DNA from 2 places in the Paraclostridium sp. AKS73 genome. Region 2 is predicted to be linked to the other one. Evidence: a T-box and tRNA genes for the amino acid it is inferred to sense, from the RefSeq annotation. Region 2 holds a T-box; the other holds one or more tRNA genes.
What was found. The T-box of region 2 lies ahead of asnS (asparagine--tRNA ligase). A T-box ahead of a tRNA ligase gene usually reads a tRNA of that ligase, here a tRNA-Asn.
Positions count from the first base shown of each region.

Region 1: it has a tRNA-Asn gene. The T-box ahead of asnS (asparagine--tRNA ligase) is inferred to sense a tRNA for this amino acid. The anticodon was not compared.

Region 1 covers NZ_JAIXHU010000026.1:31,670-40,530, reverse strand. The annotation lists partial or broken gene LEQ07_RS13700 (PolC-type DNA polymerase III) at 1-594, shown strand, start outside; gene LEQ07_RS13695 (hypothetical protein) at 699-833, shown strand; gene LEQ07_RS13690 (CPBP family intramembrane glutamic endopeptidase) at 842-1,357, shown strand; tRNA gene LEQ07_RS13685 (tRNA-Cys) at 1,446-1,519, shown strand; tRNA gene LEQ07_RS13680 (tRNA-Asn) at 1,529-1,604, shown strand; tRNA gene LEQ07_RS13675 (tRNA-Thr) at 1,609-1,683, shown strand; gene LEQ07_RS13670 (hypothetical protein) at 1,803-1,964, shown strand; partial or broken gene LEQ07_RS13665 (alpha/beta hydrolase) at 1,997-2,746, shown strand; gene rimP (ribosome maturation factor RimP) at 2,937-3,398, shown strand; gene nusA (transcription termination factor NusA) at 3,435-4,508, shown strand; gene rnpM (RNase P modulator RnpM) at 4,564-4,800, shown strand; gene LEQ07_RS13645 (L7Ae/L30e/S12e/Gadd45 family ribosomal protein) at 4,793-5,113, shown strand; gene infB (translation initiation factor IF-2) at 5,128-7,068, shown strand; gene rbfA (30S ribosome-binding factor RbfA) at 7,090-7,482, shown strand; gene LEQ07_RS13630 (DHH family phosphoesterase) at 7,482-8,462, shown strand; gene truB (tRNA pseudouridine(55) synthase TruB) at 8,474-8,861, shown strand, end outside.
Region 2 covers NZ_JAIXHU010000013.1:6,995-15,855, reverse strand. The annotation lists gene LEQ07_RS08995 (YhgE/Pip domain-containing protein) at 1-263, shown strand, start outside; gene LEQ07_RS08990 (YhgE/Pip domain-containing protein) at 461-2,011, shown strand; gene LEQ07_RS08985 (DUF3867 domain-containing protein) at 2,043-2,618, opposite strand; gene asnS (asparagine--tRNA ligase) at 2,825-4,228, opposite strand; T-box leader at 4,284-4,516, opposite strand; gene LEQ07_RS08975 (hypothetical protein) at 4,644-5,039, shown strand; gene LEQ07_RS08970 (CDIF630_02480 family spore surface protein) at 5,092-5,286, opposite strand; gene LEQ07_RS08965 (S8 family peptidase) at 5,391-6,626, opposite strand; gene LEQ07_RS08960 (hypothetical protein) at 6,586-7,017, opposite strand; gene LEQ07_RS08955 (S8 family peptidase) at 7,036-8,415, opposite strand; gene LEQ07_RS08950 (hypothetical protein) at 8,400-8,747, opposite strand; gene LEQ07_RS08945 (S8 family serine peptidase) at 8,710-8,861, opposite strand, start outside.

The DNA.
Region 1 (8,861 bases), on a different contig from region 2:
GAAGAAATGGAAAAGAATGATGTTCCAGAATGGTATATATGGTCATGCCAACAAATTAAATACATGTTCCCTAAAGCACATGCTGTTGCATACGTAATGATGTCATTTAGACTTGCGTATTGCAAGGTTCATTACCCAGAAGCTTTTTATGCAACTTATTTTACAACTAAGGCAGAAGATTTTGATGCAGATTTAATTGTAAAAGGATTAGGGGCTATAAAATCAAAAATAAGAGAAATTGAAGAGTTAGGAAATGAAGCCACTACTAAAGAAAAAAATATGTTGACGGTTTTAGAAGTTGCTCTTGAAATGTATGCTAGAGGTATAAAGATAATTCCGGTTGATATATACAAATCAGATGCGAAAAACTTCCAGGTTGTAGGCGAGAAGACTTTACTGCCACCTATGATAGCTCTACAAGGTGTAGGCGAGAATGCAGCAATAAATATCCAAAATGAAAGGGATAATGGAGAATTTATATCTAAAGAAGATCTTAGAAAGAGAACTAAAATTTCAAAAACTGTAATTGAAACTTTAACGAATCATGGATCTTTAGAAAATATGAGTGATAAGAATCAATTATCATTATTCTAATAAATAGGATTATAACTTATAGAAACTTGAGAGTTATAATCCTATTTGTACATATTAGGACTTTAAGTATATAATTAAAATGAATATAAAAAGGGGGAATTATTATGGATATAAACTTAATCTCGTTGATTATAGGGATTTGTGATGTTTTAATAATTTTAATTTGCTTAAAAATATCGAAAAAATATTTCCGGGGAAAAATAAGGAATTTAATGAAAGTAAAAGTAGGTTTTTACTAAAAAAAAATATGGTGAGTTGTATATGCATGATTTTAGGATTTGTTTTAGTAAAAAGTGTTATAATATCAAATTGGATTTTATATTTACATATAGTTCCATCAAAAAATATTTTTAATACATATATGCAAAATGCTACTATCATAAATACGATAGTAATTAGTATTCAAGTTATTATAATAGGACCTATAATTGAAGAATTAATCTTTAGAAAAATTTTACTTGGAAAGTTATTAGAAAAATTTAGCAATAAACCTATAAAAGCTATAGTATATTCAGCTTTGATATTTGGAATTGTTCACTTAAATATTATACAAGGTGTAGCTGCATTTGGAGGCGGAATAATATTAGGTTTAATTTATTATTACACTAAGTCTATTAAAGCAACTATATTTGCCCATATATTAAATAATTTTTTAATTATAATACCAAATCCAATAGGGTTATGGATGAATGTAATATATTTAATAGTAGGATTTTATCTAATTAAAAAAGGAAATGATAAACTGAAATTATGTACATATTAAGTGTCGAAAAAATCGAAGAAAAAGTGAAAAATTAATAAAAAGGTTAACAAAATTAAAAAACATAATATAATAATACTGTAAGAAATGAGGCGACATAGCCAAGTGGTAAGGCAGTGGACTGCAACTCCTTGATCCCCAGTTCGAATCTGGGTGTCGCCTCCAAAATAAAATGGGAATATAGCTCAGTTGGTAGAGCAATTGACTGTTAATCAATGGGTCACAGGTTCGAGTCCTGTTATTCCCGCCAATATGCTAGTGTGGCTCAACGGTAGAGCAGCTGACTTGTAATCAGCAGGTTGTAGGTTCGATTCCTATCACTAGCTCCAATTAATAGACAAGCTAATAATAGCTTGTTTTTTAATTTTTTGGAATTAAAAGATAGAAAAGAATTTAATTTTAATATATACTAAGTATTAGTACCAAGTGATAAAAATGGGAGGAATTAATGAAAAAGTCAGTTTTAGCAGTGTTTTTAATCAGTTTAGTTTTATTAATAGGATCTTGCGTAGTAGGGTATTTAGTGTATGATGGATCTGTTGGATCAAGTCAAAAAATAAAAAATGAAGATATAGTAGAAGTTTTTCACATAGAGAAGGTAAGCCTTTAGATAAGTTAAAAAAATATAAGTATGAAGATGTTTTTATAAACTCACCTGAAAATGGATATAAAATAGAAGGAAAGTTTATAAAGTCTAATGTAAATACTGATAAAAGCATAATATTAGTTCATGGAATTGAAAGTAATTATTATGAATATCTAGAAAAAGCATATGAATATTTAGAATATGGGTATAATGTAATGCTATATAACCAAAGGCATACAGGACATACTGGTGGAAATGATTATACATTTGGACTTTATGAAAGATATGATTTAGAAAATGTAGCAAGGTTTGTGAAACAAAAATATCCAAATGGGCTATTAGGGGCTCATGGACATTCAATGGGTGCTGCAACTGTTGTTATGCATTCAGAAATTAATGAAAAAAATAAGTATGTAGATTTTTATATAGCAGATTCTCCTTATCATGAGATGCAAGATGCTATAAGGTTAGGAGTAGAAGATAAAAATATACCACTATTACCTGTTGTGTATGCTAAATTTATGGGAAATATATATACAAAAGTTAAATCTGGATTTAGCTATGAAGATGTAAAGCCATATAAAGCGGTTCAGCATATTACAACTCCTATGTTTTTAATACATGGGAAAGAGGATAAGGTATGTTCTCCAAATAGTAGCAAAATAATTTATGATAATATACCTCATAACAAGAAAGAGTTATGGCTAATAGATGGAGTTCAACATGTTAATGGATATGATATATTAGGAAAAGAATATTTTGATAGGATATATAAATTTATTAATAATAAAGTTCAAAAAAACTAAATTTAAAACTATAAAAAATAGGATAAAACATTGAATAATACTAGAAAATTTGCAAATAAAACAATGTATGGTATTATAGTATATAAAATAGTATAAAATGTAAAAACTAAGAGTGAGACGGAAAGTTCTCACTCTTTTATTTATAGTACTTATAGGCTATAAAATAACAACTGAATAGGAGGTAAGTCGAATGAAAAAAAGTACAGAAGCAATGATAGAAGAATTAGTACTTCCAATAACTAATGAACATAACATCGAACTTGTTGATGTTGAATATGTTAAAGAAGCGGGCGAATATTACTTAAGAATATTTATAGATAAAGATGGGGGGGTATCTTTAAACGACTGTGAAGTTGTAACTAGAGCTATAAACCCTATATTAGATGAAAAAGATCCAATAAAAGAAAACTACTTCTTAGAAGTATCTTCACCAGGACTTGATAGACCATTAAAAAAAGAAAAGGACTTCGTCAGATATGCTGGTAGAGATGTAGAGGTTAAATTATATAAACCTACAAATGGATTAAAACATTTTGAAGCTGAATTAGTTGAACTAGCTGAAAATAAAGTCGTTAAATTAATAGTAGACGGTGAAGAGATGGAATTTGATAAAAAAGATATAGCACTTATAAGACTTGCTGTAAAATTCTAATTAAAACTTAATATCGAAAAATAGGAGGATAAAAAAATGAACCACGAGTTTGTAGAAGCATTAGATGAATTAGAAAAAGATAGAGGAATAGATAAAGAAATACTTATAGATACTATAGAACAAGCACTATTAACAGCTTATAAAAAGAACTTTGGATCAGCTCAAAATGTTAGAGTATATTTTGATAGAGAAAAAGGAGATGTAAAAGTTTACTCTCAAAGAGTAGTTGTTGACTCAGAAGATATATATGATACTTTCTTAGAAATTGAAATAGATGAGGCTAGACAAATAAGTCCTAACTATGAAATTGGTGATATAATAGAAAATGAGATAACTACTACAGAATTTGGAAGAATAGCAGCTCAAACTGCAAAGCAAGTAGTTGTTCAAAGAATAAGAGAAGCTGAAAGAGATATCGTGTATAATGAGTTTATAGACAAACAAGATGAAATAGTTACTGGAGAGGTTGCTAGAGTAAATAAAAACATAGTGCATGTGAATCTTGGAAGAATAGAAGCTATAATGACTCAAGCAGAGCAAATACCAGGAGAACATTATCAAGCAGGACAAAAAATAAAGGTTTATATATTAGAAGTGAAGAAAACTAATAAGGGACCTCAAATCAGTGTTTCAAGAAGTCACCCAGGTTTAGTTAAGAGACTATTTGAAATGGAAGTTCCAGAAATATTTGAAGGAACTGTTCAAGTTAAAAGCATTGCAAGAGAAGCTGGATCTAGAACTAAGATGGCAGTTAGCTCAGTAGATGAAAATATAGATCCAATAGGAGCATGTGTTGGACCAAAAGGATCAAGAGTTAAAAATATAGTTGATGAACTAGGTGACGAAAAAATAGATATAATCAAGTACAGTGAAAACCCAGTTGAATTTATATCAGCAGCTCTAAGCCCATCAAAAGTTATGTCTGTAGATGTAAATGAAGAAGAGAAGAGTGCTTTAGTTATAGTTCCGGATTATCAATTATCACTAGCTATAGGTAAAGAAGGTCAAAATGCTAGACTTGCAGCTAAGTTAACTAACTGGAAAATCGATATAAAAAGCGAAACTCAAGCAGCTAAAGAAGCAGCAAATCAAGATGAACTAGATGCTTAGATATAAGGAGTGATACATTTGCAAAAGGTAAAAAAAAGTTCCTCAAAGAAAGTGTATAGCTTGTCAAGATAGAGACAATAAAAAAGAGTTAATAAGAATTGTTAAGAACAAAGAAGGACAGATATTTTTAGATAAAACAGGAAAAGCAAACGGTAGAGGTGCATATATTTGTAACTGTAGTGAATGTTTAAAAAAGGCTATTAAAAGCAATGCCCTAAGTAGAGCTTTTAAAATGGAAATTCCTGAAGAAGTATATGAATCACTAATTAAGGAGATTGAAGATGATGAATAATAATGAAGCAAAAATTTATTCTTTTCTAGGTCTCGCACAGCGTGCAGGTAAATTAGTATCCGGTGATGATTCAACTATGCTTGACATTAAAAAAAATAGGGTGAAATTAGTTATAGTAGCAGATGATGCTTCGAATAACACGAAAAAGTTATTTAAAGATAAAACATCTTTTAGAAATATAAACTGTGTTACATATTCAACTAAATTGCAATTAGGATTAGCTATTGGAAAAGCGCCTAGAGCAGTTGTTGGAATTAAGGACGCAAGTTTTGCAAATAAGGTTTTAGAACTTATTGAAAATACAAAAATATAATAGGGGGTGGTCTTGTGTCAACAAGAGTATACCAATTAGCAGAAAATTTAGGAATGACTAGTGAAGAACTTATAGCTAAACTAGGAGAATTAGATATAAACGTAAATGATAAGAATGATGAATTAAGTCAAGATGATGCAGAAATGGCTATGGAATTATTAAATGAAGAGGTTAAAGGAAGTGGACTTCCAACAGTATCAGTGGAAGGTAGCTTAACTGTTCAAGAATTAGCAAATAGTTTAGAAAAACCAGCTACAGAAATAATAATGAAGCTTATGAAAATGGGAACTATGGCAACAATAAACCAAGAGTTAAATTTTGAAATAGCTTCTTTAGTAGCTAAAGATTATGGATTTGAATTAGTAGAAAAGGATACATCAGAACAAGAAGCAGCAGAAATAGATGCATTAATGGAAATAGAAGAAGATAAAGAAGAAGATTTAGTAAAAAGATCTCCTATAGTTACAGTTATGGGACATGTTGACCATGGTAAAACATCTTTATTAGATGCTATAAGATCAACAAGTGTAACAAACAAAGAAGCAGGTGGAATAACTCAACATATAGGGGCATCTGAAGTTAATATAAATGGAGAAAAAATAGTATTCTTAGATACACCAGGACATGAGGCTTTCACATCTATGAGAGCTAGAGGAGCACAAGTAACAGATATGGCTATATTAGTTGTTGCAGCAGATGATGGTATAATGCCTCAAACAATAGAAGCTATAAACCATGCTAAAGCAGCAGAAGTACCAATAATAGTTGCTATAAACAAAATAGATAAACCAGATGCTAATACAGATAGAGTTAAACAAGAATTAGCAGATCAAGGTCTATTAGTTGAAGACTGGGGTGGGGATGTTATATCAGTTCCTGTATCAGCTAGACAACAAACTAATATAGACACATTACTTGAAATGATATTACTAGTTGCAGAGATGGAAGAATTAAAAGCTAATCCAAATAAAAGAGCAGTAGGAACAGTTATAGAAGCTCAACTTGATAAAGGAAGAGGACCTGTTGCAACTGTACTTGTTCAAGGAGGAACTTTAAAAGTTGGAGATCCTATAGTTGCAGGTACTGCTTGTGGAAAAGTTAGAGCGATGATAAACGATAAAGGTAGAAGAGTTAAAGTTGCTGGACCAGCTACTGCAGTTGAAATATTAGGATTATCAGAAGTTCCTCAAGGTGGAGATCAATTCGTTGCAGTTGCTACTGAAAAAATAGCAAGAAATGTAGCTGAAAAGAGACAACATATAGCAAGAGAAGAAATGCTAAAATCTAATCAAAGAATAAGTCTTGATGAATTCTTTAGCCAAATGTCAGATGCTGAAGTTAAAGAGTTAAACGTAGTTGTTAAAGCTGACGTTCAAGGATCTGTTCAAGCTGTTAAGCAATCATTAGAAAAATTATCTACAGAAGAAGTTGCTGTTAGAGTTATACACTGTGGTGTTGGAGCAATAACTGAGTCTGATGTTATGCTAGCTAGAGCATCTAATGCTATAATAATAGGATTTAGCGTAAGACCAGTAGCTACAGCTGAAGTAATGGCTAAAAAAGAAGAAGTAGATATAAGAACATACACAATAATATACAAGGCTATAGAAGACGTACAAGCTGCTATGACAGGTATGTTAGATCCTGAGTATGTAGATGAAGAAACAGGTAAAGCAGAAGTAAGAAATACATTTAAAATATCTGGAGTTGGTACAGTAGCAGGATCTTATGTATTAAGCGGTAAGATATTTAGAAATGGTAAAGTGAGAATTGTTAGAGATGGAATAATAATCCATGAAGGTGAAATAGCAGCATTAAAGAGATTTAAAGATGATGCAAAAGAAGTAAATCATGGATATGAGTGTGGTATAACATTTACTAACTTCAATGATATAAAAGAAGGCGACATAGTAGAAGCTTATATAACTAAAGAAGTAGAAAGAAAACTAAAATAGTAAGTAAAAGAGGTCGATATTATGGCATCATATAGCAGAACGCAAAGAATAGGCGAAGAAATAAGAAAAGTTATAAGTACAATGCTTATAAGCGGAATAAAAGACTATAGAATAAATTCTCTTATAAGTGTTACAGATGTTGAGGTAACTAGTGACTTAAGTTATGCCTATGTATATGTAAGTATACTAGGTGGAAATAAAGAATCAAGCATGGCAGGGCTAAAGAGTGCTTGTGGATATATAAGAAAAGAAGTAGGAAAAAATGTAAAACTTAGACATACTCCAGAAATTATCTTTAAGATTGATGATTCTATTGAAAAGGGAATGTATATGGAAAATCTTATAAAGAAAGTAAATGAAGATAATAGCAAAAACAAAAAAGATTTTCAGATGATTCTCAAGGAGAGTAATTAATGAAAAAAAATGTGAAAAATATTATAAATGCTATACAAGAGGGTAACAATTTTATTGTTACCTCTCATTATAGCCCAGATGGGGACAACATAGGATCGACATTATCTATGTACTACGTTTTAAAAAAATTAGGAAAAAATGTATTATATGTACTTGATGATAGTATACCTGTTAATTTAAGATTTTTAGTTGGAAATGTAAACATACTAAAATCAGAAGAAACAGATGTTAATTTAAGTGATTATACTTTAATATCTCTTGATTGTGGAGACATTAATAGAATTTGTGTAAGTGACAAAATAAAAACATCTGTTAATAAATTAATATGCATAGATCATCATGCAAGTAATGATAATTTCGGAGATTTAAATTATATAAATCCAAATGAATCATCTACATGTGAATTAGTCTATAATTTACTTAAAGAGTATTCTGATACTATTAATGATCAATTGATAGATGAGAATATAGCTACATATCTGTATACAGGACTTTTAACTGATACAGGTAATTTTTCTTACTCAAATACTAATCCAAGTAGTTATCTAATGGCATATGATCTAGTTACTATAGGAGCTAAAAAGGATCTTATAATTCAAAAAATATTCCAAAGTAATCCATATAATTATTATAAATTACTAGGAGAAGCATTGGATACATTAGATATTGTAGATGGTAAAATAGCTAGTATGATGCTAACTACAGATATGCTAAATAGAAATGATATTTCATTTAATGATGCAGATGGAGTTACATCATATACTAGAGATATAGATGGAGTAGAAGTAGGGCTTTTATTCAAAGAAAAAGCAGAGAATGAAATTAAAGTAAGTTTTAGATCTAAAAACTACGTGAATGTTAGTTTGATTGCACAGAAATTTGGAGGAGGAGGCCACGTTAGAGCCTCAGGATGTACTATAAAAGACAATATAGAAAATGCAAAAAAAATGGTGATTGACGAAGTCTTAAAACATATTTAAGGATGATTGATATGAACAAAATAGTAAATATACTAAAACCTACGGGAATGACATCTCATGACGTCGTAGGTAGGGTTAGAAAAATATTAAATATAAAAAAAGTTGGTCACACAGGTACCCTTGATCCAGATGCATCAGGGGTACTACCTATATGTATAGGAAAAGCTACAAAGGTTAGTGAACTTATTCTTAATAAGGATAAGTCATACATCTGTGAACTGACTTTAGGAATAACTACAGATACTTATGATTCATCAGGTGAAATTGTAGAAAGATCTGAAGTTAAAGATATAAATATTGAAAAACTTGAAAAAGCATTTGATACTCAAAGGGGAGAAATTAAACAACTTCCTCCTATGTATTCTGCTTTAAAAGTAAATGGAAAAAGAATGTGTGATT
Region 2 (8,861 bases):
CATATGGTAGTACTAGTAACATATCTGTAGCTATCGTAAACAACGATAAAGGGACTACTGTAAGGGACAAAGAAATAAATATCGGTGATGAACTTGTAAAAAACCTAAGAGATAACTCTGATTTAGGTTGGAAATTTGTTAATAAAGACAACGCTTTAAAGGGTGTTAAAGATGGTAAATATTATGCATCTATTGAAATACCTGCAAATTTCTCAAAAGATTTAACTTCTCTGATATCATCTGATGTAAAAAAGGTGAATTAATTTACTCTGTAAATGAGAAGATAAATGCTATTGCTCCAAAAATTACGGATAAAGGAGCATCTACTATACAATTACAAATAAATCAAACTGTAGTTGAAACAGTAAGTCAAGTTTTATTTGAAGTATCTAATGAATTAGGAATAGAACTTGAAGGTCAAATTCCAAAACTAAACGATGTTGAAAATTCTTTAGTTGAAGTGCAAGGTAAATTTGGAGATTTAAACGAAACAATAAATCTTGCATCTAATGGTGTTGTTAAAGCTACTGATTTAGTTAAAGATATTCAAAAAGATTTACCTTTAATAAAAAATACTATAAACCAAGCTCAAGGATTGTCAGCTGATGTTCAAAAGTTTTTAAAGAGCTCTCAAGATAGTATAAATAAAGTTGCTCCTATAATAAAAAATGATATAGGTTTAATGAATGATATATCTAACTCAATTATGGATACTGCAAATGCACTTAACAATGCAATTAAGAATGGTTCTGATGATGCTATAATGCTAATAGATAATCTATCAAGTAAGTTACATAATTTAGCAACTATAAATAATTCTGTTTTAGAGTTTTTAACTAAATTAAATAACCTTACTCAAAACCATCCTTTAAGTGATACTATAAATAGATTAAAGGATTTAGATTCAAAATTAACTCAAGGTATGAATTCTTTAAGCTCGATAAAGAGTCAAATTCAAAGTGGACAAACACCTGCAGATGATGTTTTAGGTAATGTCTTAAAGATAGGCTCTGACATACAGTCAATTACATCTTCATTATATAATAATTTTGATGGTAAAGTTTCAGGACCTATAAATGATATATTTGAAAAGGGATATTCAGTTAGTGATGATGTTATAAAAACACTTCAAGAAGCTGAAAATAAACTTCCTCAGGCTGAAGATATACTAAATACTACACTTAAGTTGTCAGATAAAGGTCTTGAAGGAATCAACTACGCTAAAGAAAAATTACCTAAAGTAGAAAGTATGGTAAATGAACTTACTGATGCAGTTAAAAAGATAAATGACGAAGAAAATCTTAATGATTTAGTTAAATTGCTTAAAAATGATATAGTATCTAAAAAGAATTTCTTAAAAGAACCTGTTACGGTTAAAGAAAATAAGTTATATCCTATAGAAAATTATGGATCAGCTATGACTCCATTCTATACAGTATTATCACTATGGGTTGGATTGCTTTTGCTATCTTCACTTTTATCTGCTGAAGTCCATGGAGATTATAAATCTTATGAAGTTTATTTTGGTAGAGGACTTACATTTGTAGCAATTGCAATAATCCAAGCACTAATAGTAAGTTTAGGAGATATTTATGTTCTTGGTGTAAAACCTGTAGATCCAGTTCTACTAGTATTAGGTTCTGTGTTTACAAGTATAGTGTTTACAGCTATTGTATACTCTTTACTTTCTGTATTCGGTAATATGGGTAAAGCTATGGGAATTATACTTTTGGTTATCCAAGTAGCTGGTTCAGGTGGTACATTCCCAATAGAGGTTACACCTGAGTTTTTCCAAATGGTAAATCCATATCTCCCATTTACTTATGCAATTTCTATGTTAAGAGAGTCTGTAGGTGGGGTTTATACTCCTGTATTATATAGAGATTTATCTATTCTAACATTCTATATAGTAATTTCTCTTATAATTGCATTACCTCTAAAAAAACCTATAAACAAAATTTATCATAAATTTAATGAAAAATTCAGCGAGAGTGGTCTTTCTGAACATTAAAAAAAGAGATAGGATAATTCCTATCTCTTTTTTAATAATCATATTCTGTTATGTTTTCACACATAGTTATATTTATAGTCTTATCTAGTGAGTTTTTGTATGATAGTAAAAGTTCATTAAGCTCTGCATCAACAAGATTTATCTTTCCTTTACTTATTAAAGTAACTTGTTCTTGATCTAGTATAATTCTTATATCATTATGATCATTTTTTATATATGTTTCTACAGAAGCTTTTGGTTTTATCTTAAAATTATATTTTTCGTAAAACCCTATACTTTTTTTTATTTCTTCAAAATTGACATTGTCCATATTACTTAAATCTATATTTTTAGGATCTATACCAATATTCTTTAATTGTTCATCAATTTCAGAAGAATCCATTCCATATCTCTCCATAAATTTCTTTTGTATATTTATAAATTTTTCTTGAGATATGTTATTTTCATTCATATATTCCATTATTTTTTTAGAAAACTCGACCATACTCATACTACCACTCATTACTGAGTTATACAGAGTATATATATATTGTTCAAACTTATCTACATCAGAATCTTTTACTTTATTTTTTAATTCATTGAAATCAATTATTCTATCGTCTGACATCGCTTTACCTCCTGATTAACCTTTATCTTTTAACCTTATTACTATTATATTCTAATAAAGTTTTAATGTCTACATATTGAAATTTAGCTTATATTTAATTTATATTCTCCACTAAATTAATATATTATAATGTATTTTAATTTAAATGTTAAAAGCCCTTAGATAATATCTAAAGGCTTTTGTTTATATAATAAAATTTATTATATTCATAAAATTAGATCTGCTTTTGGAGTTCTAGGGAATGGTATTACGTCTCTTATATTTGCCATACCAGTCATATACATTATTATTCTCTCAAACCCTAATCCAAATCCTGAATGAGTAGCTGTTCCGTATTTTCTTAATTCTAAATACCACCAGTAATCTTCTTCATTTAAATTCATTTCTTTTATTCTATCTAATAATACATCATGTCTCTCTTCTCTTTGAGATCCTCCAACTATTTCCCCTACACCAGGAACTAAAAGGTCCATAGCTCTAACAGTTTTTCCATCTTCATTCATTCTCATATAGAATGCTTTTATGTCTTTTGGATAATCTGTAACAAATACAGGAGCTTTAAATACTTGTTCTGTTAAGTATCTTTCATGCTCTGTTTGAAGGTCGTCTCCCCATTGAACTGGATATTCAAACTCATGACCTGATTCTTGTAACATTTCTACAGCTTTAGTATATGTTATCCTAGTAAATTCAGAGTTTACTACATTGTTTAATCTTTCTATTAATCCTTTATCTATGAAACTATTAAAGAATTCCATTTCTTCTGGAGCATGTTCCATAACATAACTTATAACGTATTTTATCATATCTTCTGCAAGTTCCATGTTATCTTCTAAGTCAGCAAATGCTATTTCAGGCTCTATCATCCAAAACTCTGATGCATGTCTTTGTGTAAATGAATTTTCTGCTCTAAATGTTGGTCCAAATGTATAAACATTTCTAAATGCAAGTGCCATTATTTCAGCATTTAATTGTCCACTAACTGTTAGGTTAGCTTCTTTTCCAAAGAAGTCGTTAGAGTAATCTATTGCACCTTCTTCAGTTTTAGGTATACTATTTAAATCCATAGTTGTTATTCTAAACATTTCTCCAGCACCTTCACAGTCACTTCCTGTTATAATTGGTGAATGTGCATATACGAAGTTTCTATCTTGGAAGAACTTGTGTATAGCATAAGCTGCTAAACTTCTTACTCTAAACACTGCTGAAAAAGTGTTACTTCTAGGTCTTAAATGAGCTATAGTTCTTAAATATTCTAAAGTATGTCTTTTCTTTTGTAATGGGTATGAACTATCTGATTCTCCTTCTAGTTCAATATTAGTTGCATGTATTTCTACAGGTTGTTTTGCTCCTTCTGTTGATACTAGTTCACCTTCAACTAGGATTGATGAACTTATTGGAAGCTTAGTTATTTCTTTAAAGTTTCCTAATTTTTCATCTGATATTACTACTTGCATATTTTTAAAGAAACTTCCGTCATTTAATTCTATAAATCCGAAATTTTTAGATGCTCTAGATGTTCTTATCCATCCAGCTACTTTTACCCTTTTCCCGATGTATTCTTCTTTGTTTCTGTAAAGATCTTTAATTTCTATAAAATCTCTTTGCATTTTATGTCCTCCTAAAATTTAAATTTAAATATTAAAAAAAGCCCTTCATCCCAAATAAAGGGACGAAAGACTATTACTATCGCGGTACCACCCTAATTGCCATAAAAATGGCCTCTTAGCTAAGCATTGCTTATGGTCTATAACGGGACCTTCCGTCTAAGCCTACTCTATTAAATTTCGGTTAGAGACTCCGAGATGTTCTTCAATATAAACTTCGTATTGAGCTTTCACCGTCCTCAAATCGCTATAACTACATTTTATACCTACTCTTCTCTTCACTGTCTTTATTTTTATATTATTTCAATTATTACTAAGATTATACCAACTTATATTTTCCTAGTCAATGTTTTATTTTTCATAAAATTTGTATATTTTCACAAATTTTATAATACTTCTATGTAGGAGGGTATTTTATATGAAATATGTATTATTAATTATAGTTGTATTGCTCTTCATAGGCCCTGTAGTTGATGATTGCTCTTCTTTGTCTCAGGTTTTCAAAGAAGCTATCTATAATTATATAACTTGTTTAGATACTTCTGTAAATTATTTATCTGAAAACGTACCTGCTTTTAATGATTTAACTGAACTTTCTTATAATAAAGCTTATACGAAGGTTATGGATGGGCGTCACTTGGTAAAGCATTTAGTTAACTCAGGAGAAACTATAGACGATATAATAAAATCTTACAATACCAATATTGAAGACATTGATGATTTTAGAAAGGTTATTTACAAAGAAAATATAGATATTATTTCTAGTGATTATAATATAAAATCAGGTGAATATATACTAGTCCCTAGTGAATAAAAATACGGAGTTAATAAAAACGCTACTTAATTAAATTAAGTAGCGTTTTTGCTTATAATTTACTTCCATTATCTACCCAATCTTTAGCTTCTTCAACATTATTTAACGATGGTATCGATACCTTACTATCGTCTTTTAACTCTTTAGTTCCTGCCCATGCTGCTGTATATTCATTGTTCACAGGTCTATGAGCTTTTAATCTTTTGTTTCCTTCTCCATTTAGTGGCTTGCTTTTTTCATTTGTCATACTAATCACCTCTTTTTTTATTTTGTAATTAGTTTTTACATTATAGTCTATAAAATTCATATTATTCAAAGTTCTTTGCAATTTCTACTATAGTATTTTTAAATTTAATATTCCATACCCTTGCGTAATATTCGGATATATATATATATCTTTTTAGTAGCACCTAGCATTAAATATGTTTTTAATGGTTGAACTGACAGTAATTCTTCAGCAAATTCATACTCTGAAGTTATATACTCAAGTATAATTGCTAATACTCCACTTACTATTGAAGAACTAACTCCAGTTCCAATAGATGTATTGTATGAACTATTTATATAAGTTGATATTATGTCTACTCCTGGAGCTACTATATCTGGTTTAATAAGGTCTAAATTTACAGGTCCCTTTGAAGATCCTATCCAAATACTATCTGTTTTATCGTTATAGGCTCCTATAGTTATTACATTTTCAGATGCTGCATACATACTTATAGTAGCTTCTGATGCTGGATCTGAAAATCTTGTTTCTTCAGAAATTATATTCTTATTTGGTAAATAAACATCATAGTTTCCTTCTATTATAAATTCAGGAATCAATCTAAGGGTCCATATACCAGGCTTTATATCATACAAACTTATTGTTAACTCCTCATTACCTGATTCTAACCAAGGATAAGAAAGTCTCATTTCATAAGGAGTGCTTTCTAAATTAAATTTTCCTTTATACACATAATAATCAGGTGAATACATAATTTTATAGCTCATTTCACCTGCTGGAGATATTATCATGGCACCAATTTTATCAGGACCATTTACAACTAATTTTATATCTAAGTTTGTTTGCTCTCCTACTTGTATGATTATATCATCTACTGTTTCTTTATTTTTTATATTACCTCTATAATGAATATCTGTATTTCCTTCATTTCCAGCTCCACTTACTACTATATTTCCAGGTTGTGATAGTTCATTAAACGTAGATAACATAGTCGACTCAACTATAGATTTAGAAATCAGTCCTACAGTTAAATTTATTATCATATTTTTATTTTCTTTTTTTGCCACATCTAATACATACCTTATAGATGCTAAAAAATCTGATCCTTGGTAGTTTATCTTTCCTTTTTTATATGTGTCTTTATATTCTCTAAGCTTAACAACAACCAATTTACTGTCAATTGCAACACCTTTATATTGAGAATTTAGATTCCCCCTACCTGCTGCTATGCCTGCTGCTGTAGTTCCTGTTCCTATACTATCTTCACTTAATGTTTTATCGTTTTCTTCTATAGCTTTATTTATATCCTCGCTTGTAAATTCACTTCCAAATATTAATCCATCTGGAGGATTTTTTTTCACTTTCTTGATCCCATATAGATATTATTTTTGTTTTATTGTTTTCCATAAAATCTGGATGTAAATAATCTATCCCTGAATCTATTATTGCAATTAAAACATTTCTTCCTGTTGATTGTATATATGGGTTTTTATATATATAATCTGTTGAAGCTGCATCTGATACACTTACTCCTTCATCTAAATTATTAGTTATTTCAATTAAAGAACTCATTGGAATAGAACTTTGCCACCAAGTAATACTAGGAATTCTATTTAAAGTTTCTTCTCTGAAATTTTGCGGAACATATATCACAGTAAGGCTAGGATTTAAAATCATATATTTTTCTATTCCAGCTTTTTTTAAATCAGATGCTATATCACCTGTATAAATTATAAGGTAGGATTTTTCCAAAATAAAACTTCCTCCTTTTTATTTGAGTTGGTCAAAAGCCCCTCTAATATCCAAAATACCATATCCATAAATATCATTTGGATAAACTATTTCTGAGTTTCTTTTAGCTCCAGCACGTATATAGGTTCTTATAATATTTGTAAATCCTTTAGATGGATAATATTTGTCGACTACTGTATATTGTAAATACAGAGCAATCGCTCCTGATAAATAAGCTCCTGATGCAGATGTACCTGTTAATGTTGCATATTTATTTCCAGGATATGTTGAAATTATATTTACTCCTGGAGCTACTATATCAGGTCTTAACAACCCGTTTATTGTAGGCCCTCTAGATGATGGTGGCCATATACTATTTTCAACTAAATTATATGCACCTGCTGAAATTACATCCCTATATGTAGCTGGATAGTTAATAGTATATGCTGATGTAGAGTCTCTAAACTTGGTTCCAGGATTTATTATTGCTCGATTTGGTAAATAAGCATTGTAAATCCCATTTGTTATATACTCACCTCTTAATCGTATCTTCCATATTCCTTTAGTTGCATTTTTAAGAAGTACTGTTATTTGTTCTTGCCCAGAATATTCAGTGGGATATACATACGTTATTACATACCATGTAGATTCAAGATCGAATAGCCCTGAAACCTCGTTATAACTAGATACTGTTATAAATTTACTTTGTTCTCCACTAGGAGCTATAACTGCTGCACTTATTTTATCCGGCTTATTTACCCATATATTTATTTCTAAAAGACTTTCATCTTCAAAAATCTCAATTTCTATATCTTTTTGTTGTCCCACAAAGTTTACTTTACCCATTGAATGAGTTTGAGTATTTCCTTCATTTCCTACTGCAGATACTATACATACACCCCTTGCAAAGTGAGGTTCTTTTCTTAATGTATTCTCTTTTGCTCCTATTAAGTTATTACTTCCTAAAGATAAATTAATAACTATTGGTTTATTCAACTCTATGGATTTTTCATATGCATACATAACTCCAGCTTTTAAAAATGTACTATCATAATTTCCCTCAATTTTTTTTAACTTTACTATTATAAGTTCTGAATCTGGTGCAACCCCTGAATATTGCTTATTTAAATTGCCAAGGCCTGAACATATTCCACTGATCATAGTTCCATGACCGGTTTCATCTTTAGTTAAATTGTTATCGTTAGCTTGTATAGCCTTGTTTATATCTTCCCTTGAATACTCAGTTCCTATTTTGTACCCTTTTGGAGGATTTCCATCTTCAGTTTGGTCCCATATATATGCTATTTTAGATGTTTTATCAGGATATATAAAATCTTCATGCAAGTAATCTATACCTGAATCTAAAACTGCAACTAATACCCCACTTCCAGTTATGGGTATATTCAAGTTATTTTGCAAAAATTAGCTCCTATCTCTTCTTTAGCAACCACTCCATTACTAGTATCTCTGCTTATTGTACCTAGCTGATTCATAACAAGACTTGAATCTATGAATTTAAAACCTTCTATTTTTAATAATTTATTATATCTTTTAGGATCTTTAATCGGTAGTGTTAATACCCCCTCTGTATCACTTATTTCATAGTAAGTATAATCTAATCCAATTGCTTTAAGTTCTTCTTCAAAATTAGGTCCATGTTCTACATGATATCTAAAAGCTAAATCAAGTGGAAGGTCTAATCTACTTAGCTCTTTAACTTTTTTTTTTCTTTTTTCTATAAAGTAAATCATATTCTTTATTTAAATTAGATATATTATCTAATCTAACATCTGTTAAATCTAAAAATCCAAACCCCATAGAATTATTTGGATATGTATCTATAGAACTCCTTTTTGATTCTTTTA